Linked DNA regions of Methylotuvimicrobium sp. KM2. The protein of the gene in region 1 binds, or shares a complex with, the protein of each later gene. Links are inferred from orthologs where the notes say so. Each region holds a gene or a part of one and is shown in the gene's direction. Other genes may lie near its edges.

The links.
Region 2: the proteins of eno (region 1) and WJM45_RS16055 are in contact, whole or in part, in a solved structure (PDB 2FYM), measured with the Escherichia coli proteins. The link is inferred for Methylotuvimicrobium sp. KM2 from one-to-one orthologs.

Annotation. Positions count from the first base shown.
Region 1 is NZ_CP150634.1:2,861,662-2,870,155, reverse strand. Bases 1-2,878 are described here. They hold eno (phosphopyruvate hydratase), read left to right. Parts: upstream 1-738; coding sequence 739-2,019; downstream 2,020-2,878. Other genes in these bases: ispD (2-C-methyl-D-erythritol 4-phosphate cytidylyltransferase), read left to right, coding at 2,490-2,878; ftsB (cell division protein FtsB), read left to right, coding at 2,074-2,352; kdsA (3-deoxy-8-phosphooctulonate synthase), read left to right, coding at 1-729. In the rest of the region: more of ispD, read left to right, coding at 2,879-3,185; ispF (2-C-methyl-D-erythritol 2,4-cyclodiphosphate synthase), read left to right, coding at 3,182-3,655; tRNA pseudouridine(13) synthase TruD, read left to right, coding at 4,404-5,426; WJM45_RS12045 (undecaprenyl-diphosphate phosphatase), read left to right, coding at 5,430-6,224; WJM45_RS12040 (Smr/MutS family protein), read right to left, coding at 6,183-6,749; 5'/3'-nucleotidase SurE, read left to right, coding at 6,824-7,564; WJM45_RS12030 (protein-L-isoaspartate(D-aspartate) O-methyltransferase), read left to right, coding at 7,581-8,240; WJM45_RS12025 (YqaA family protein), read left to right, coding at 8,243-8,494. UniProt on the Escherichia coli protein: Catalyzes the reversible conversion of 2-phosphoglycerate (2-PG) into phosphoenolpyruvate (PEP). It is essential for the degradation of carbohydrates via glycolysis.
Region 2 is NZ_CP150634.1:3,827,858-3,842,121, forward strand. Bases 4,229-7,184 are described here. They hold WJM45_RS16055 (Rne/Rng family ribonuclease), read left to right. Parts: upstream 4,229-4,589; coding sequence 4,590-6,779; downstream 6,780-7,184. Other genes in these bases: WJM45_RS16060 (ion channel), read right to left, coding at 6,887-7,184. Outside these bases: WJM45_RS16030 (response regulator transcription factor), read right to left, coding at 13-684; WJM45_RS16035 (PepSY domain-containing protein), read right to left, coding at 929-1,195; signal peptide peptidase SppA, read right to left, coding at 1,305-2,288; WJM45_RS16045 (HAD-IA family hydrolase), read right to left, coding at 2,298-2,951; 23S rRNA pseudouridine(955/2504/2580) synthase RluC, read right to left, coding at 3,126-4,085; more of WJM45_RS16060, read right to left, coding at 7,185-7,699; dnaE (DNA polymerase III subunit alpha), read right to left, coding at 7,871-11,365; rnhB (ribonuclease HII), read right to left, coding at 11,705-12,265; lpxA (acyl-ACP--UDP-N-acetylglucosamine O-acyltransferase), read right to left, coding at 12,268-13,038; 3-hydroxyacyl-ACP dehydratase FabZ, read right to left, coding at 13,041-13,484; WJM45_RS16085 (OmpH family outer membrane protein), read right to left, coding at 13,558-14,058. UniProt on the Escherichia coli protein: Endoribonuclease that plays a central role in RNA processing and decay. Required for the maturation of 5S and 16S rRNAs and the majority of tRNAs. Also involved in the degradation of most mRNAs.

The DNA of each region.
Region 1 (8,494 bases):
CTGAAAGAAATCACGGCTGAATTGGGTATTCCGTTCATCTATAAATCGTCTTTCGATAAAGCGAATCGTTCGTCCCTGGAAAGTTTTCGCGGCCTCGGTTTCGAGCGGGGATTGGCCATTTTGCAAAAGGTCAAGCAGCAAATCGGTGTGCCGGTATTGACTGACGTTCATGAAGACACTCCGCTGAAAGAAGTCGCCGAAGTGGTCGATGTCGTGCAGACGCCGGCATTTTTATGTCGGCAGACTAATTTTATTCAAAGCGTGGCCGAATTAGGCATACCGGTCAATATTAAAAAAGGCCAGTTCTTGGCGCCCTGGGACATGGCCAATGTCGCAAACAAAGCCAAAGCGACTGGCAATCAGCAGATCATGGTTTGCGAACGCGGTGTGTCGTTCGGCTATAACAACCTGGTATCGGATATGCGCTCATTGGCCGTTATGCGAGATACAGGTTGTCCGGTCGTTTTCGATGCGACGCATTCGGTGCAATTGCCGGGCGGGCAAGGTTCTTGTTCCGGCGGGCAACGCGAATTCGTTCCGGTATTGGCAAGAGCGGCGGTAGCGGTCGGTGTTTCCGGGCTGTTTATGGAAACGCATCCGAATCCGGCCGAGGCGCTTAGCGATGGCCCTAATTCTTGGCCTATGCACCGCATCAAAGAATTACTTGAAATTTTAATCACCTTGGATCGGGCTGTAAAAGCAAGCAGTTTGATCGAAACAACTTTATAAGGAACCCTAATGGCTGAAATAGTAGACATTCGTGCAAGAGAAATTTTGGATTCACGCGGTAACCCGACGATTGAAACCGACGTGGTTCTGTCTTCAGGTTTTATCGGTAGCGCCATGGTGCCTTCCGGCGCATCGACAGGCGAACGTGAGGCAATCGAATTGCGTGACGGCGATAAATCGCGCTATTTAGGTAAAGGCGTGTTGAAAGCAGTTAATAACGTCAATACTGAAATTCGTTCCGCGATCCTTGGCATGGACGCAGGCGATCAGTCTGCTATCGACCAAAAGATGATCGAATTGGATGGTACCGAGAACAAAGGTCGTTTAGGCGCTAACGCGATTCTGTCGGTTTCAATGGCGGCCGCGCATGCCGAAGCGAAAGACGCGGGTCTGCCTTTGTACAATTATATGAACACCAGTGGCGAATTTATCATGCCGGTGCCGATGATGAATATCATCAATGGCGGTTCGCACGCCGACAACAGCGTCGATTTGCAAGAATTCATGATTCTGCCGGTCGGCGCGCCGAACTTCCGTGAAGCGATTCGTTACGGCGCGGAAGTATTCCACAACCTCGCGAAAGTACTGAAAGGTAAAGGTTTGGCAACTACGGTCGGCGACGAAGGCGGTTTTGCTCCGAATCTGTCTTCGAACGAAGAAGCGATCGAAGTCATCCTCGAAGCGATCGAAAAAGCAGGTTACAAAGCAGGGCAAGACATCTATCTGGGTATGGATGCGGCCAGTTCCGAATACTACAAAGGCGGCAAATATGTGCTATCTGCGGAAAACCGGAGCTTCACGTCGGAAGAAATGACCGATTTCTTTGTCGAATGGGTCAAAAAATATCCGATCATCTCGATCGAAGACGGCCTGGATCAAAACGATTGGGCCGGTTGGAAAATTCATACCGAGAAGCTGGGCGGCATGATTCAATTGGTCGGCGACGATCTGTTCGTGACTAACCCTAAAACTCTGAAAGAAGGCATCGAGAAAGGCATCGCCAATTCGATTTTGATCAAGGTTAATCAAATCGGCACCTTGACCGAAACGCTCGATGCGATTCATACCGCGCAAGCCGCCGGTTATAGCGCAGTCGTTTCGCATCGTTCCGGTGAGACCGAAGATACGACGATTGCCGATCTAGTCGTCGCGACCGGAACCGGTCAGATTAAAACAGGATCTCTGAGTCGTTCCGATCGTGTTGCCAAATACAATCGTTTGATGAAAATCGAGGACGAATTGGGTTCTAAAGCGAAATACGCAGGCCGCAGTGCATTCAAAATGCTCTGATTTATCTGAAAAGGGGCGGCGTTTTTGCCGCCCTGATTCAGGATGGGCCGTCCAATGAATAATTTTAAGATTCTCGTCGCGGTGCTGATTGCGATCATCGTGCATCTGCAGTATCGCCTTTGGTTCGGCGACGGAGGCATTGTTCAGATCAATCAATATCAAAGCCGATTGGATGAGCTCGCGATGCAAGTCCAGGAAAAAAAGGAACGCAATGCGGCCCTTTACGGCGAAGTTCTCGATTTGAGAAAAGGACAAGAAGCGATCGAGGAAAGAGCCCGCTATGAATTAGGGATGATCAAGGAAGACGAGACTTTTTTTCAGGTTCTGGAGTAGCTAGAAAGAAGTGAAAGCCATCGCCGAGACGCGCTGTTACGTTTTTAATGGGTTTCGGCTTCCGCTTTTATCCCTACTGATCTTGTCCCCAGTACTACTTGGGCTCTGCCCGCGCATAGATTATTTAACGTTAATTAATGACAAATACTCGATCCATTTGGGCGGTGGTGCCGGCGGCGGGAGTCGGTAAACGAATGCAGGCCGACCGCCCCAAGCAATATCTCGAATTAGCGGGCAAAACTGTCTTGGAGCATACGTTGACGCGTTTGTTGCAAGCTAATGTTTTTGCTGCAGTTGCTGTGGCGATTTCTATCGAAGATCCGTATTGGCCGGAACTGGCGATTTCGAAAAATGAGCATGTGCAGACCGCACCGGGCGGCAAGGAGCGTTCGGATTCAGTGCTTTCTGCGTTACAGGCGATATCCGGACGAGCATCTGAACAAGACTGGGTATTGGTTCACGATGCGGCGAGACCTTGTATTACTGCCGCCGATATACGGTTTCTGATTGACTCATTGCAAGATGACGAAATAGGCGGAATTTTGGCGCTGTCGTCGCATGATACGCTAAAAAACGTCCAAGGCGGCAGTATAGTCGGAACCTTGGACAGAACGCATATTTGGCGCGCATTGACGCCGCAGATGTTTCGTTACGGACAATTGAAACAGGCGCTCGAAGCGTCGGTCGGCAATCCGGCCGTGACCGATGAGGCGAGTGCGCTCGAATTGCTCGGTTTTCAACCCAAGATCGTCGAAGGCCGTCCCGACAATATCAAGATTACCCGACCCGAAGACTTACCCTTAGCGCAATTTTACCTGGAGCAACAACAATGATCAGAGTCGGTCAAGGTTACGATGTGCATCGTTTCAAGGAAGGCGGAGACGTTATTTTGGGTGGCGTGAAGATTCCTTATGAAAAAGGTCTCGACGCGCATTCGGACGGTGACGTCGTGCTGCATGCTTTGTCTGATGCGCTTTTGGGCGCGGCCGCGTTAGGCGATATCGGTAAGCACTTTCCCGATACCGATCCGAGTTTCAAAGGCGCCGATAGCCGTGTATTGCTTCGCCATGTTTATCAGGTCGTGCAAAATAAAGGTTATTTTCTCGTCAATGCCGATATTACGATTATTGCCCAAGCGCCGAAAATGGCTCCGCATATCGAGGGGATGTGCCGTAATATTGCTGAAGATTTGAACGTCGAACTCGACTGTATCAATGTCAAGGCGACCACGACCGAAAAGCTAGGTTTCGAAGGCCGCGGAGAGGGCATTGCCGTCCAGGCAGCCGTATTGATTGAAAGGTAGGGCGACGGAGATAGAGCTAGCCGGATTTGTAACCCAGTCCTGCAGTCGTTATTCAAACTTGTAGCAGGGCAAACCTTAAACCTAGAAAAAGCATTTCACCATGAGGTTCATGAAGAATAAAAAGGTAGTTCAATAATTTGCTATACGTTTGTATAAAACTTCCGCTCACCAAAAGGCTAGCGATAAAGTTTAAGTAATTTCTTGAAATTCTTTATGTGCTTTACTGTGAAAGTTCGTAGATTTTGGTTCTTTATCTAATTTTTCGATAGTCGAAGCTCGGCAGAGCAAATGCCGGTTCCGGAGAGGGTGCGGTTGCTCGACCGACAGGCGTCGGCGGCAGGGAAAGCCGCCGTCGAGCCTACATGGATGTATTCACGGCGTCCTGTCGGGCGAGTGACCGCGCCCTCTCCAAGCCTCGTACTTTCATTTGCCGGGACTTCATGAACGTTAGGATGAAAGATTATTTTCTCAAAGCCGGATAATTGCCGCAATTACCTTGGATACATCAGCAAGAACTACTCCCTTTTGATCGAAAAAACCGTCTAAGAATAAAAGGTGTGGGATGTGTCTATCGAGGACCGCCGTAAACCCTTCCATGGGGGCTTGACGGCAGCTTTCTCTGCTGCCGACATCCTCGCTAGCCACACCCCATACCTTCATAAAGTTAGCCATTTTTTGACTATAAAGGGAGTAGTTTGATCGACATCATCCAAGTCTCAATAGTTAAACCAACGGATCCCTCCTAGTCTTGAAAACCGTCGAAATACCACAGTGGCCCTATGCCTACGGAGGTCCCTCCGGAACCGGAAAGATCCGCATAGAGCCGGAAGATTTCATCGTTAAAGAAATGCTGTCGTTCGAACCTTCGGGCGAAGGCGAGCATGTTTTTTTGCTTATCGAAAAAAAAGGCGAAAATACCGAATTTGTGGCGAGACAACTGGCTCGTTTTGCCGGCGTTAGGCAGCGCGATATCGGTTATGCCGGCTTGAAGGATCGTCATGCCGTCACGACGCAATGGTTCAGTGTGTGGTTACCGGGCAAAGAAGCGCCGCAATGGTCCGATTTCGAATCGGAAACGATTACGGTTCATCGGTCGATACGTCATGCCCGTAAATTGAAACGCGGCATCTTATCCGGTAATCGTTTCGAACTATTGATTAGAGATTGGCAAGGTGACGAAAGGCGGCTTGAAGATCAGTTGAGTCGGATCAAGACCCGCGGTGTGCCGAATTATTTCGGCGAGCAACGCTTCGGGAATCTCGGGCAGAATGTCAATAAAGCTCTGGCTCTATTCGAAGGCGCTAAGGTTAAGCGTGAACAACACGGTATTTACCTATCTGCGGCACGTTCGTTTTTGTTCAATCATATTTTGGCCGAGAGAATCAGGCTAGAGAGTTGGAATAAACCGGTCGATGGCGATGTTTTCATTGTTGACGGCTCCCGAGGGTTTTTTAAAGTCGACCAAATCGATCAATCCATTTCTAAACGGGTCGACGCGTGCGAAATTCACCCGAGCGCTGTGCTTTCCGGGCAGGGGGCTTCCGAAGTAGCGGGTGAGGCTAGGGCGATCGAATCCGCAGTGATCGAACGTTTCGATTTTATAGGTCGCGGTTTGTCCAACTGCGGCCTGGAAAGCGCTCGCAGGGCGCTTAGGATGTGTGTGACAGATTTAGAGTGGCGTTTTATTTCGCAGGACACATTGCAACTAAAATTTACTTTACCGGCGGGTAGCTATGCGACCGCTTTGCTTCGAGAAATTATAGAGAGTTAAATCATGGATATTATTCAAGCCATCTCGTTGGCTTTGCTACAGGGGTTGACTGAATTCTTACCGATTTCGAGTTCCGCGCATTTGATTTTATTGCCGGTTATTTTGGGTTGGGAGGATCAAGGGCTCGCATTCGATGTTGCGGTGCATGTCGGTACCTTAACGGCTGTTGTAGCTTATTATCGTAAAGATTTATTGACGATCATCGCGGCCTGGTTCGGTTCGTTCACCGGCAATGGAGCTTCGGACGATTCCCGTTTGGCCTGGTATGTGGTGTTGGGCACGATTCCCGTGGGCCTTGCGGGCTTATCGATGCCTCACTCGCTTGAAGAGTCATTGAGATCGCCTCTGGTGATTGCGAGTTCGACCATCGTTTTCGCGATGTTGCTGTGGGTTTCGGAAAAATTCGCTAAAGAGCGCCGGACTGTCGTGACTTTATTCGATGCTTTGCTGGTCGGCGTATTTCAAGCGATCGCATTGATTCCCGGCACTTCCCGTGCGGGTATCACGATCACGGCCGGTTTGTTTTCCGGTTTACAGCGCGAGCAAGCTGCTCGTTTTTCGTTTCTATTGTCGATTCCGGTCATTGCATTGGCCGGTATGTTAAAGGCTTTTGAATTGTTCAAGTCCGATATCGAAGTCATGTGGGACTTCATGGCGATCGGGGCGGCGGTCTCCTGTGTCGTTGCTTACTTAACAATCGGTTGGTTTTTGAAATTGCTGAATCGGATCGGCATGATTCCTTTCGTTTGGTATCGTTTAGCGCTCGGCATCGTCTTGTTCGTCGTATTTATCCGTTAAGCGCAGCAGAACAAAAACCGCCCCCGTGCCGCCTTCTCTGTGGGGCGCGGAACAAAAGGCTTGTACATCCCGATGTTGGCGAAGCCATAAATTGAGGCTGTTTTTCAAAATCGGTAGGTTATCCGGCGAGCGATAGCCCTTGCCATGCACGATACAGACGCAACGAAAACCTTCCTCCACACAACTATGCAGAAAGCGTAATAGTTGCTTTTTTGCCTCGTGGCTACTCAGGCCGTGTAAGTCGATTTCGGCATCGAGTCCGTAATGCCCTTTCCGCATTTTTCGCAAAACATTTTTTTGTAAGCCGGGGCTTAAAAAGCTTAGGCTATCCTCGAGACTTAGCAATTCAGTGACCAATATTGATTCGTCAAGCGATTGAGCATTATCGACTGAACGTTTAGCGGGTATGGGTTTGGGTTTAGGTGTGGTGCTCAGGTGCAGTTTGTCGCTGTCTATCGATATGACTTTCCCGACTGTTTGGCGAAACAGATCCCGATCTTCTTGTGTTAGGCTTTTTTTTCTCACGTTAGCTGATTTAAATACGATAAGTTGTTAATATTAGGGATTTTATAAACTATTTGTGCGCGGGGCGACTTAAAATGCATATTTTGTTGAGCAATGATGACGGCTATCTGGCTGAAGGCCTGAATGCATTGGCGGATGCATTAAGCGATCATGCCGAAATTTCGGTTGTGGCGCCGGACCGAAACCGCAGCGCGGCCAGTAATTCACTGACTCTGGAAAGACCGCTCAGGGCTTACCAAACCGCTAACGGTTTTATTAGAGTAGACGGCACGCCGACCGATTGCGTTCATTTGGCGATCACCGGTTTGTTGGCGAAAGAGCCTGATATGGTATTTGCCGGAATCAATCACGGTTCCAATTTGGGCGATGACGTACTCTATTCCGGCACCGTGGCGGCGGCGACCGAAGGCCGGTTTTTAGGCCTGCCGGCTGTGGCGATTTCGTTGGTCGGCAATAATCCGAGGTATTTCGATACGGCGGCGCAAGTTGCGGTTATATTACTACAAAGATTGATAGAAGAGCCTTTGCCTCAAGATAGTATTTTGAATGTCAATGTACCCGATATTCCTTTTAGCGAGCTTAAAGGATTTCAGGCAACGCGTTTGGGTCAACGCCATAAAGCCGAGCCGGTGGTCAAAAGTGTCGATCCTCGGGAAAGACCTATTTATTGGGTCGGGCCGCCAGGAGTCGAACAAGATGCGGGGCCGGGAACCGATTTTTACGCGATTAAATCGGGTTATGTTTCGGTTAGCCCCTTGCAAGTCGATTTGACGCGCTATGAACGTATAGGCGCTTTAGAAAATTGGTTGCCTTAGGAGAAATATAATAATGATGATGCTTAATGTAAAAGGAATAGGCATGACTTCCATGCGAACTCGGGAGCGCATGGTGGGGCGTTTGAAGGAACAGGGGATCACCAATCATAAAATTCTCGATGCGATGCGTAATACGCCGCGTCATTTGTTCGTCGATGAAGCACTCGCTAGTCGAGCCTACGAAGATACCGCTTTGCCGATCGGTTATAACCAGACGATATCTCAGCCTTATATTGTCGCTAAAATGACCGAATTGCTTCTGGCATCAGGCCCGCTTGCCAAGGTCCTGGAAATCGGTACCGGTTGCGGTTATCAGACGGCGGTGTTGTCGCAATTGGTTGATTATGTTTATACAGTCGAACGGATTCAGCCGTTGCAGAAGAAAGCCAAAAATTTGGTATGGAGTTTGAAACATAAAAACATCAGCTATTTGCACAGCGATGGCGGCTGGGGATGGCCGGAACATGCTCCTTACGATGGGATTTTGGTAACGGCGGCTCCGCCCGAAATTCCCGAAATGCTGCTACGGCAACTGGCTGTCGGCGGCGTGATGGTGATTCCGATCGGTCATGCCGGCGGACAGGAGTTACAACGGGTTACGCGAAACGCATCAGGATTCGAAGTCGAAATCCTGGAGTCGGTCAATTTCGTGCCGTTTTTGTCGGGCAGGGAATAAGCATGTTTCAAGCGCTATACGATAAGACGCTATCGTGGTCCCGGCATCGGCATGCCTTGAAGTATCTTTGCGCTTTGAGCTTTGCAGAATCGTCTTTTTTTCCGATTCCGCCCGATGTCATGTTGGCGCCGATGGCGCTCGGTCGTCCTCAATACGCTTTCCAATTTGCGCTATGGACCACGGTATTTTCGGTCTTGGGAGGCATCTTTGGTTATGCGATCGGTTTTTTTATGTTCGACCAGCTTGAGCCTTGG
Region 2 (14,264 bases), 960 kb from region 1 along the record:
GCCTGCTTATCCTTACTCTTGCGGGATACGATAACCGCGCCCGCGCAATGTTTCGATCGGCTTACTTGTCCCGTCGGGATCAAGCTTTTTTCTTAAACGACCAATAAAGACTTCGATCACATTACTATCCCGATCGAAATCCTCTTCATAGATATGTTCAGTCAATACCGACTTTGATATGACTTCGCCTTTACGAAACATCAGGTACTCAAGCACTTTGTATTCAAACGCGGTCAATTCGAGCCTCTCGCCGGATACCCTGACTTCTTGCGCGGCAGTATCCAACTCGATATTCGCGTGCTTTAAAACAGGATGGGCCTTGCCTCCGGAGCGCCTAATCAAGGCATTGAGACGAGCTAACAACTCTTCGTAATGAAAAGGCTTGACTAAATAATCATCGGCGCCGGCTTCAAGCCCTTCCACCTTTTCCTGCCAGCGGCTTCTTGCGGTCAAGATCAATATTGGAATTACCACCTCGTCTTTGCGCAAGCGTTTTATCAATTCGATGCCTGAAAAATCGGGAAGGCCTATATCGACGATGGCCGCATCGACCGGATATTCCTTACCCAAATAATAACCGTCACTGCCTTTATTAGCCGTATCAACGGCAAAGCCCTTATCGGTCAAAAATTTTTTGATTTGTTCGCACAGAATTAATTCGTCTTCAACGACTAAAATACGCATCGGTCACTTCCTTTTAGGATCGAGTATGAAAAAACTTCGATAACTGCAGGAAGGGGGTTCGGTGGCTCGATTGACAGGTGTCGGCGGCAGGGCAGATTTTTGCTCCTGCAAAATCTGCATTCATGCCATCCTTGGCATTCAGATGCCGCCGTCAAGCCTACATGGACGTATTCACGGCGCCCTGTGCGAGTCACTGTACCGCAGCAAAGCCTACTACTTGTAGAAGTCATTTTGTGCATGCTCCTTACCTATCCCTACCTAATAATCGCCCTGTTTCGGCATCGATACGCTGATATTGTATTCTGCCGTCGGGTGTCAGGATTTTGATGACATGAACCTTTCGGCCTTCAATCGATTCGGTTTTAGCCCCCAGCACTTTGACTCTGCTATCCTGACGAACTTGCTTGGTCGCTTCATCCAAACTTACCATCGCGACCATAAATTCGCCCCCGAATGAAACAGAGACAGGTAATAATGCGGTCATCAATACCACTTTGATTAAATTTGTCATTGCTAATCCAGCACCTTAAATTAATATTCGCATTTTGCCTTAAAAGCGACCAAGGCAATGAAGTAGACCGAGCTTAAAGGGTTCATCTGAACCCTTACTGAATAAAAGGTTATTGAATCAGCATTTTTTCGCTAAAGATGCCTAGCGACTTACCGAACGACGCACCGATTCTACCCGCCAACTTATCGAGTAAGCGCTCGGGCGGCGTAAAATTAACCAATTTTTCGGCGCCGATAACATGCTTGGCAACATAATTTGCACTACCGAAATCGTCGGCCAGGCCCAATTCAACCCCTTCTTTCCCGGTCCAAACCATACCGGAAAATATCAAGTCAGTCTCCTTTAAACGTGTTCCTCGCCCTTCTTTTACCGCATCGATAAATTGCTGGTGCACTTGACCGAGCAATTTCTGCATGTGCTGAATTTCTTCTTCATCTACCGGTAAAAAAGGGTCAAGCATTCCTTTATGTTCCCCGGACGTTAGTAAACGCCGCTCTACCCCCAGCTTATCGAGCGTATCGACAAAACCGAAACCGTTCATCAACACGCCGATCGAACCGATCAGGCTGGCTTGATTCACATAAATTTTATCGGCTGCCGAAGCGACGTAATAGCCGCCGGACGCACAGATATCCCCCACGACCGATATAATCGGCAAGTCGGGATATTCTTTCTTCAATTCCCTGATTTCATGAAAGATATAGTCCGATTGCACAGGGCTCCCGCCCGGTGAATTGACATTCAGAATGATGCCGCGCGTGCTATTGTCTTTCGCGGCTTGACGCAACCCTTTGATAATGCGGCTCGCATTGGCATCCTTATCCTCGGCAATCATGCCGACCACATCGATCACCGCGGTATGCCCCTTAATATCCAACCCCATCCCAATGTCGTCCTTCCACTTTGGAAACATAATTGCCGCAAAAATGGCAACCAAATACAAAAAAGTCAGCATTTTGAAAAAAATGCCCCAGCGCCTTGCCCTTCTTTGTTCCGTTATCGCCGCAAAAGCTAATTTTTCTATCGTTTCCCGTTCCCAACCGTCTTTCCGTTCCGATTTAGAAACGGCCTGGCTGTCATTATTGCTTTCCACTTGTTAACCTCAAATAAATTCCAGTAATTGTGATGTTTGTGCCAAATTAAATAAAGGGTCGTATTGCCGCAACAGTTCCGGACTATGCGCCCCGCAAGCAACGGCCGCCGAAACAATGCCCGCATTACGAGCCATTTGCAAATCATGAATCGAATCGCCGACCATCAAGGCTCGTTCGGTCGGAATTTCGAGGCGATCGATGATTTCTTGCAACATGACAGGAGCCGGTTTGGATGCGGTTTCGTCGGCGCAACGAGTGATGTCGAACAAATGTTCGGTACCGGTTTGCACGAGAGCCTTTTGCAAGCCTTTCCGCCCCTTTCCGGTAGCCACCGCCAACCGATAGCCACTCGCTCTCAGGATATTTAGCATATCGAACACACCTTTAAACAAATCGGCTCGGCTCAGCTGTTTGGCAAAGAAAGCCTGACCATAATGCTCGATAAACGTATTCCTGGCGTCATTATCGGCTTCCGGGAACAGCTGGCGCACAGCATTATCGATGCTCAATCCGATAACATCCTTTGCCACTTGATCCTCAGGCACCTCAAAACGACATCGAACAGCAGCATTCTGCAAACAATGCACGATCCAATCGATCGTATTGACCAGTGTTCCATCCCAATCAAAAATAATCAAATCAAAGCGTTTAGGAACGAACATCAAACAACTTTTTCAAATGTTGGAAGGGGGGGCGGTGGCTCGATTGACAGGTGTCGGCGGCAACAGGGACAGCTGCCGTCAAGCCTACACGGATGTATTCACGGCGTCCTGTTAAGCGAGCCACCGAACCGCCACAAAGCTTACTGTTTCGAGAAGTTGTTATATGCATATTCCTTAGTCATCATTATTATTGTTAATCAATGCTTCCATTAGCTTCGGCACGGGCGCGGTAATCTGCAATCGTTGACCGGTAACAGGGTGGACGAATTCCAATCGGTAAGCGTGCAAAAACATTCGCTTAAAACCCAATTTTTTGAACGCCTTATTAACGTCGAAGTCGCCATAACGCTCGTCGCCGATGATGGGATGGCCTAGCCAGGCGGCATGAACACGAATCTGATGCGTTCGTCCTGTCTTAGGTGACGCTTCGACCAAAGTCGCATTGGGCAATAGCTTAATGCGTCGGAAAAAAGTTTCGGCTTCTTTTCCCGATCGACTCACTTCGACCATACGCTCTCCGCCTTTGTTGACATTTTTTTGCAACGGGGCTGTAACCACCAATTTTTTTCGCGCCCAACGACCCGCCAAAACGGCCAAATAGGTTTTTTGAATATCGTCGCCGCGAAACAGTTCATGCAGTTTTCGCAAAGCACTCCTTTTCTTCGCAATCAATAAACAACCGGAAGTATCCCTGTCCAAGCGGTGCACCAACTCTAGAAACGGCGCAGCAGGCCTTATTTGCCTGAGCCCTTCGATGACCGCAGAATCCAGTCCGCTACCGCCATGCACGGCAAAGCCGGACGGCTTATTGAGCACCAACAGCACATCGTCTTCATACAAAATGTCATGTTCTAGACTGTGTCTTAATGATTGCGGCACAAATGCATCATTTTCGGTCTCGGCAACGCGTATTGGCGGAATCCTGACGACATCGCCCTCCTTCAAGCGATATTTCACATCCACACGACCCTTATTCACGCGCACCTCGCCCTTTCGAACAATCCGATAAATCCGGCTCTTAGGCACGCCTTTCAGCTTGGCAATCAAAAAGTTATCAAGCCGCTGATCGCAGTTTTCCTCAAAAACTTCAATAAATTGAACGCCCGAATGCGTTTCTTGCTGTACTGATTTCATCGAATAATGATACCAGTATATTTTATGACATGATTCTTTAAATTGATGAGTGCCGTTAACATTGATATATTAGGCCAGTTTATACAACTAAAATAAACGCTCCGTCCGCCTTATGCGATTAGGAGCCCTAAAAAATTATTCGCTGACCAGTTACTAAACGACTGTTCAGTCATTGGAATTTTGGGTTTTATCGTTCGACCCGTGATGAGCGAAATATAATAATTCCTGTTTAGGAAGGATTTTACAAGAAGACAGGCTTGCGCACACCTATTCGCATCGAATAAATCATGCTGAATAAACAATGCAAATTCTTTTGCTTTTCATAACTTAAACGAATGAACGAAAGCAAGCGAGACCGCCAATCATAGGACGGCACACCCCCCCGTCCCGGCCCTAAAAGCCGCGGCATCGTAACAGCCCATACGAAGGTCTAACGCCGATGCGCAACCTGAAAGTCTTAAAAAAATTCTAAACATGGGACAGGAATAATCAAGGATACCTTAAATGAAAAGAATGCTTATCAATGCCACGCAACCTGAAGAACTGCGTGTCGCTTTGGTAGATGGTCAAAAACTTTACGATTTTGACATTGAAGTCCCTTCAAAAGAACAAAAAAAGTCAAACATTTACAAAGGCATTATTACCCGTATCGAACCCAGCCTAGAAGCCGCTTTCGTGAATTACGGCTCCGAAAAACACGGCTTTTTACCCTTTAAAGAAATCGCTCCGAACTTCCGGCAACGCGCGGAAGGCGACACCTCCGAAGGCGGACGCGCATCGATCAAAGATCAAATCAAGGAAGGCCAAGAAATCGTCGTTCAAATCGAAAAAGAAGAACGCGGAAACAAAGGCGCGGCATTAACCACCTACATCAGCCTCGCCGGAACCTATTTGGTATTGATGCCGAACAACCCGAAAGCCGGCGGTATTTCCAGGCGCATTGAAGGCGATACGCGAAATGAATTGCGTGAAGTCATGGCGGCATTGGAGATTCCCGACACCATGGGTTTGATCGTCCGTACCGCCGGTTGCGGCAAGAGCGCCGAGGAACTGCAATGGGACTTGAATTATCTATTGCAACTATGGGAAGCGATCGAACGTTCGGCTAGCGAGCACTCGGCCCCTTTTTTGATATTCCAAGAAAGCAATGTCATCATCAGAGCCCTGCGCGACCATCTACGCGGCAACATTGATGAAATCCTAATCGACAAGGAAGAAGCATTCCACCTGGTGCAAAAGTTTTTGAAACAGGTCATGCCGCACTTTTTGTCTAAAGCGAAACTCTATCAGGATTCGGTACCGTTGTTTAGTCGCTATCAAATCGAATCGCAAATCGAAATCGCCTACGGACGCGAAGTATCGCTGCCATCCGGCGGCTCGATCGTGATCGATCATACCGAAGCATTGACCTCGATCGATATTAACTCGGCACGCGCGACCAAAGGCAGCGACATCGAAGAAACCGCTTTGAACACCAACCTTGAAGCCGCCGATGAAATCGCTCGTCAGTTACGGCTTCGCGATTTGGGCGGTTTGTTCGTGATCGACTTCATCGATATGATGGCCAATAAAAATCAACGCGCGGTCGAAAACCGCTTACGCGATGCGTTAAAAATCGATCGCGCTCGTATACAAACCAGCCGTATTTCGCGATTCGGCTTGCTGGAAATGTCTAGACAGCGGCTTCGACCTTCGCTAGGAGAATCCACGCAACTAATCTGCCCACGCTGTAAAGGCCAAGGAACGATCCGTAATGTCGAATCGGTCGCATTGGCAGTGCTGCGCGTACTGGAAGAAGAAGCGATGAAACCCGGCACCGAAAAAGTCATCGCGCATTTGCCGATCGAAAGCGCGACTTTCCTGCTCAATGAAAAGCGGCCAGCTATCGAATTGATCGAGTCTCGATTAAAAGTCGGCATCGTGATTCTGCCGAGCAAACACCTGGAAACGCCGGCTTACACGATAGACCGAATCAAAGCCAAGGATGCGATCGAGGAAAAACCTAGCTATTTACAAATCAAGGAAGAAGATATTCCGCTTCCTGAGTTCGCGCAACAGATCAAGCCCAAAGCCGAACAAGCGGCTATTAAAGAATTTCTACCCGATGCGCCTGCGCCGGTACAAAATCGCAATACCTCGGCCAGCCTGATTAAGCGCTTTTGGCAAAAATTGGTCGGCGGTAAAGAAGAAACGACAGCCACACCCCAGCCAGCCAAAAAACAGGAACGAAAAGAAGGCGAAGAAAGAACGCAGGGCAAAAAACGCGATAACAAACGTGGACCGGGAAGTCGAAGTAACCGACCTAAAAGGCCCGCCAATAAGCGTGAAACAAAACCTGACGAACAGAAAGAGACCATTACTGAAGAAGTCGCTCAACAATCGGTTGAGCCGGACAAAACGACGAATGAAGCTGTCGAACAACCGGTAAAAAAATCGCCATCCAGAAATGGAAGAAGAGGCCCGAATAGACGTCGTCCTCGGAACCCGAATTACCGAAAACCGGAATCCTCACAACAGGACGAAACCAGCGGACCGAACGTTCCAACTCAAGCCGATGAAGGCCCGAAATCGGCAGAAGTGGTTAAAACACAAGACGAGAAGCCTCGCCGTGAACAAGACGCTACCGGCGCTAAACCGGACAACAATACCGACAGCAAACCCGTTGTTAAATCCGAAAGCGAATCGGACGTCTAAACATTAATCCCTTTTAAACTCACGGTTGCCGGAACCAAAATAACGGCAACCGTGAGGCCTACAGAAGGAACCCCATGAAATTCTCTCGCTATTTCAGTCAAAAAACATCACCCAATAACCCGCTTGGCTAAAATACCGACCAATAACCCGCCCATCAAATAACCTATCGCCATTTCGGACATCGCTAACAGTTTTTGCAGAGAACCGACCGGTACGATATCGCCATAACCGACCGTCGTAAATGTCGTCAGTGAAAAATACAGACAGTCCAAAAACGAGCGATCCATCAAACCCCAAAAAATTGCAGCATAAGCTAACACGAAACCCACAACCCATAGCGCATATCGCGAAAATGAACGACCATAATCGCAGGACCAGCGTAAAAAACAGGCGAATACCGGATAATGCCTATCCAATTGCTGAATACGTTGCTGCGACAAGGCTAAATCATATAACAAGGTTGCCAACGTAAAGTTGACTGCATGCAAATTGACGCCTAAAAAACGCGTGGAACTATTGAAACGCACATTGTCGAGCAAAGCCCTATTAAGTACGGCAAAATCGAATCGCGCACCGGAAATATCGCTCTCCGACAAATAACTGTCGGATAAATTACTGTAGGACAAATCAGCGCCGGACAAATCGGCATAAAAGAAGTCGATGTTCGACAGATCGAGTTTCGACAATTCGGCATTCGGCAAAGGAATACCGCGCAAGTCAAACTGGCCGGCAAACTTGCCGACATGACGCTCCAACGTCTCGCGCGACCAGCGTCCAGCATTTAAGCTATTCAATACACCGAGTCCTGTTGGTTTACGCCAACGCCCGCGCAAGGTTTCCTTCTCCAAGTTGGCGAAATGCTTCCATTCCAAACTATCCTTATCGCTAATGTCGACCGTAGGTCCAATAAATTCATTCATGCATGAATCATAACAAAATCAAAATAACACTAAAACCCCGAACACAAGTGAATAGTGAATAGTGAATAGTGAATAGTGAATAGTGAATAGTGAATAGTGAATAGTGAATAGTGAATAGTGAAATGATTCGGAGTTTAAACTACTTGTCAAGTTCTAATTTCCCCTTTCCCCTCACCTATATCTAACCTCAACAGCATCCGCCCCCAGCAAACGCTTTAACCGCAAGACCAATTCATCCGAAGGATGCACGCGCCATTCATCGCCGAATTGTAGCGATGACTTGGCTGTTGCGGAACGATAAGCAAGTACAATAGGGCAAGAACCACCCTTAAACGGTTGCAGCGTATCATCGAGCTTATCGACGAACGACTTTGCATCGCGCTGTTCATTCGTATTCGCCCACTGCAACGAAAGACATCGGGCATATTGATTCCGTGCGTCTTCGATACTGTATAGTTTATCGACCGTCAATCTCAGCATGCCGCTAAAATCGTCAATCGCAACACCGCCCTCTGCGACCAGCAAGGCATCCTTAGACAATAAATCGCGGTATCTTTCGTAACTGTCGCCGAAAATTGCCAATTCAAGACGGCCGGACCGATCATCCAAGGTCGCAAACCCCATCGTTTTGCCGTTTTTATTTTGCCGCGTCCGTAATTCCACGACTAGTCCTGCGGTGCGCGCCTCCATTTTTCCTCGCGTGCGCTCAACATCACCCAAGATCTTACCAATCTTGCCATGCACGATATGCTTCAATTCCGATTCATATTGCGTAATCGGATGTCCGGTCAAGAACAAGCCCAAGGTCTGCTTTTCGGCGGCCAATCGCTCCGATTCGGTCCAAGGCTCGGCTTGAGTCGTATAGACGTCCTCCTGTATCCTGTCGTCCTCATCGGGCATGCCCAAACCGAACAAGTCGTTTTGTCCGGTTTGGGCCATCTTGCCGTACTGTTCGGCCACCCGTAATGCAATTGGCAATTCCGCCAAATGCGCCGCTCGATTGGCATCAATCCGATCGAACGCACCCGCCCGAATCAAGGCCTCAAGCACACGACGATTGACCTTCCTCAAATCAACGCGCTTGCATAAATCGTACAGCCCTGCGTAAGATCCGTTAGCTTCGCGTTCTTTTAATAAATCCTCGATCGCGGATTCGCCGACCCCCTTGATTGCACCGATTCCATACACGATTTGACCTTTGTCGTTGACCGTGAAACGATAATTCGATTCGTTGAGATCGGGCGGGCAAATAGCCAATTTCATTTCGCGGCATTCTTCAATCAACACCACGACTTTATCGGTATTGTCCATATCGGAAGACAGCACCGCCGCCATAAACTCAGCCGGATAATGCGCCTTCAGCCAGGCGGTTTGATAAGCGACCAAGGCATAGGCTGCCGAATGCGATTTGTTGAAACCGTAGCCGGCAAACTTTTCCATCAAATCGAAGATATAAGTCGCGACGCTTTCCTCGATGTTATTCGCGACCGCACCTTCTGTGAAAATTTCGCGCTGCTTGGCCATCTCCTCGGGTTTTTTCTTACCCATCGCGCGGCGCAGCATGTCCGCACCGCCGAGGGTATAGCCGGCCAGTTCACGAGCGATCTGCATGACCTGCTCTTGATACAAAATAACGCCGTTAGTCGATTTAAGAATCGGCTCCAGCATGGGATGGGCATATTCGGCTTTCGCGCCGTGCTTGACGTTGATGTAATCGTCGACCATGCCGGACTCGAGCGGACCGGGCCGAAACAAAGCCACCAAGGCGATGATATCGTCGAAACAATCGGGCTTGAGCTTTTTGATCAACTCTTTCATGCCGCGCGATTCCAACTGAAACACCGCGGTCGTCTGCGCTTTCTTCAATAATTCATAGGAGGCCGAATCGTCGCGCGGAATCGTGCTAATATCGACGATAGCCTCGCCTATTTGCTGCTTCTTTAGGTTAATCGTCTCGAGTGCCCAATCGATGATCGTCAGGGTTCGAAGCCCCAAAAAGTCGAACTTGACCAGACCAACCGCCTCGACATCATCCTTGTCGAACTGCGTGACCAGGTTGCCGCCGCCCTGCTCGCAATAAAGCGGCGTAAAATCGGTCAACTTGGTCGGCGAAATCACTACCCCTCCGGCATGTTTACCGGCATTACGCGAAACCCCCTCGAGCGATCTCGCCATATCGATCAGCGTTTTGACTTCCTCTTCAGTCTCATACAACTGCTTGAGATCGGGGCTATCCTGCAGCGCCTTAGTCAGCGTCATGCCTATTTCGAAAGGAATCAGTTTTGCCAAGCGGTCGACGAAGCCGTAGGAAAAACCAAGCACTCGACCGACATCGCGCACGACCGCTTTTGCCGCCATCGAACCATAGGTAATGATCTGCGCGACATGGTCGCGACCATAATGACGCGCGACATAGTCGATAACCTCATCGCGCCGGTCCATACAGAAATCGACGTCGAAGTCGGGCATCGAAACCCGCTCCGGATTCAAGAAGCGTTCGAATAAAAGATCGAATTCGATCGGATCGAGGTCGGTAATTTTCAAGACATAAGCTACCAGCGAGCCGGCGCCAGACCCCCTGCCCGGTCCAACCGGAATCGCGTTGTTCTTGGCCCATTGAATAAAGTCGGCAACGATCAGAAAGTAACCGGGAAAGCCCATCTGCGTAATCACTTTCAACTCGGTCTCGAGCCTGTCGTAATAAACCCGGCGGTTCTCTTCTTCGCTACCGGAACCGAAAGCCGGGTGTTGTTGAAGGCGCTCTTCGAGTCCCTGACGGGACACTTCGATCAGATAGTCATCGATCGTCATGCCTTCCGGAACCGGAAAGTCGGGCAAATAATTTTCGCCTAGCGTCAGCTCCAGATTACAACGCTTGGCGATTTCGACCGAATTTTCCAAGGCTTCCGGGATATCGGCAAACAGCCCCTGCATTTCTTCACCGCTACGCAGATATTGCTGATTGGTGTAATCTTTCGGCCGCCGATTGTCATCTAAAACCCGTCCTTGATGAATACACACCCTGACTTCATGCGCATCGAAATCCTCCGGACGAATAAATCGGACATCATTGGTCGCGACGACCGGCAGCTCCATTTGTTGAGCCAAATCGACAGCCGCCGCCACATAGCGTTCTTCCTCGGCTTTACCGACACGTTGCAACTCGAGATAAAAGGAATCTTCGAATAAATGACTCCATCCCTCGGCCAGGCGTTTGGCCTCGTCGACATTTTCCGCCAACAAGGCCCTGCCGATATCGCCGCTCATGGCTCCTGATAAGGCGATCAGCCCATTGTGATTGTCGGTGATCCATTCGCGCTGAACCATAGGCACGCCTTGATGCTGCCCTTCCTGATAAGACTTTGAAATCAATTCGGTCAGCGTCGTATAACCATTAAGGTTTTTAACCAACAGCGTTAGACAGTAAGGCGATGACGGATCGTCTGGATTGAAGATGTGTACATCGGCGCCGGAAACAGGCTTTATCCCTTGCCCTAGCGCGGCGCGGTAGAATTTGACCAACGAAAATAGATTGGATTGTTCGGTAACCGCGACGGCCGGCATGTTCATGTCGGCTAAGGCTTTAATCAGCGGCTTGATTCGAACAATACCGTCGACCAATGAAAATTCGGTATGAACTCTAAGATGAACGAATGAAGGTTGCATGTTGAATGAGGTATTATCGCGCGGAGGCGCAGGGGCGCGGAGAAGTGCAGAACCTAAGCCCTGTTAATCATTAACGAAATGACGCGGCAAAATATGATTTTAGAAATACGGAATGCCCCATGCACTTTTTCAATCCGGTATTATACTCATCGTATATCAAAATTCGGCGCCGGGGTGTCCGTCAAAGGACGCCGTGAATACGTCCCTGTAGGCTCTATGCCAGCTCCATGCTGGCAAAGCCTTTGTCGAACACCCCGACGCCTCCTCTGGCATTGCCGAAATTTGAAGTGGGAAAGGTATAATCTGCGAGCCTCAGCGCCACTGCGCGAGAAATTTTTGTTAGAGCAGAGCCTTAACCGGAGCGAACGATTTTCTGTGAAACGGCGTAATACCCAACTGCATTAATTGTTGCCGATGCAATGGGGTCGGATAGCCTTTATGCAAATTGAAACCATAGCCTGGATAAAGCCGCTCCAAAAACAGCATCTCTTTGTCTCTAGCGACCTTGGCCAATATTGAAGCCGCGGAAACTTCCGGCACATTCGAATCGGCTTTGACCATGGCCTCTCCTGGTAAATCGATCGGGGGATAGCGACTGCCGTCAACGATAATCCAATCGGGAACCGGATCGATCATGGCGATCGCTCTTGCCATCGCCAACAGCGCCGCGTGCAGAATATTGATGCGATCGATCTCGCTCGGTTCCGCCCGCGCCACGGCCCAACATAGCGCATCCCGCCGGATGGTCAACGCCAGTGCTTCACGCTGCTTTTCGGAAATCTTCTTCGAATCCTTCAAACCAGCAATCGGCTTATCCGGGTCTAAAACAACTGCCGCTGCGAATACGGCGCCGGCAAGACACCCTCGACCGACTTCGTCGACTCCGGCAACTCTTTGCATAGTTATCGTAAAATGCCCCTAGTCACATTCCGCAGAAAACTGACCATCGTCGACAACTCGTCGCTGTCGCCGGCCATGCCTTCCATTTCCTCGATTGCATCTTCGAGCTTTAGGTTCATTTTATAAAGAATTTTATAGGCTTTTCTGATTTGCCGAACGGCCTCCGGCGACACGCCATTGCGCTCCATACCTACTGAATTGATGCCGTGCGGGCGCGTTGGACGACCGCCGACCATCACGAAGGGCGGTATGTCCTGCGTAATCGCGCTACCCATCGCCGAAAAACTGTATTGTCCTATTTGGGTAAATTGATGAACCAGCGTGAAACCGCCGAGTATTGCGTGGTCGCATAAATGCACATGGCCGGCCAGCGACGCACCGTTAGCCATAATTACATGATCGCCGATCACGCAATCGTGAGCGACATGCGTATACGCCATAAACAAGTTATCGGAACCGATCTGCGTTAAGCTGCGGTCCTGCAATGTCCCTCTATGCATCGTCACGAATTCTCGAATGACATTCCTATCGCCTATTTCAAGCCGAGTTACCTCGGAAGCATATTTTTTATCTTGAGGATCTTCGCCTATCGAGGAAAATTGATAAATCCGATTATCCTTGCCTATACTGGTCGGCCCGTTGATGACGACATGAGGCCCTATAACCGTACCTGCGCCAATTGTGACATCCGGGCCTATGATCGAGAACGGACCGACAGTGACATCATCGGCTAATTGGGCGCGCTCGTTAATAACTGCTCTTGAATCTATCAAAATCAATTCACCGCCGCGGCACACATAATGTTGGCACTGGCCACGAATTCGCCTTCCACTTCGGCTCGGCAATCGAACGACCAAATATTGCGTTTACTTTTAACGAATTTGGCTTCCAGCATCAATTGGTCGCCGGGACTCACCGGCCTCTTGAATCTAGCATTATCGATACCCACCAAATAATAAGTCATACCTTTTCCCAAATTGGGATCTGTTTCCGACGCCAACAAACCGGTCGCTTGCGCCAATGCTTCCAAAATCAGTACACCGGGCATTATCGGCAAATGCGGAAAATGCCCTTGAAAAAAGGGCTCATTGTAAGTCACGTTTTTAACGGCCAACAATCTGACGCCGGGTTCACATTCGACCACTTTATCGACCAATAAAAAGGGATAGCGATGCGGTAAAAACTCTTGAATTTGTAAAATATCTAGCTTGATAGACATGGATGATAAAGTGTTATTATTGGTTGATAGGTGATTCCGGCAACTTTAGCCTTTTGCTTTCATAACACCTGAATTAATCAGGCATTGCAGACAGTTTTTGCTGAATTTGATTGGTGACATCGACCGTTTCGCTCGCATAAATAACCCCTTCGGTCAGCAATAAATCGAAACTTTGACTCTTGGCCAATTCGCGGATCGCTTCGACAATTTTGCGCTGTAATTTGCCCAGCTCTTCATTGCGGCGAATATTGAAATCTTCACTGAACTCTTGCTGGCTTCTTTTAAATTCGCGTTGTTTATTAAGAATGTCTTTTTCCAGATTTCTTCTTTCGGAATCGCCCATGACCGCCGCATCCCTGTTCAATCTTTCCTCAAGATTCTTGATATCGTTTTGCTGAGCGACAAGCTGCTTGTCCCTCGGAGAAAATTCTTGCTCCAAACGTTTTTTGGCTTTTTCGGCCTGAGGCGCCTTTTCCAAAACTGCCGGAATATTGACAAAACCGATCTTCAATTCCGCCCAAGCCATATTGGCGCTCAACAGTAAAACCAAAAATAAAACAAATTTATTTTTCATTATCGAACTCGTAATTTAAATTAAAAAATAGTATCCATAAACGGACAATCCTGCGATGTAACCGCCAAATTATAGGTGATAACCCGCTTAAACCAAAAATATACTTCTGTTAACCCGGCCTTAACAAAGGTAGTGCCTACGGTCTAAATTATTGAAGCATAAGAATTAAAAAACGCACCAAAAATGGTTTCGTAGTGCCGTAAAAT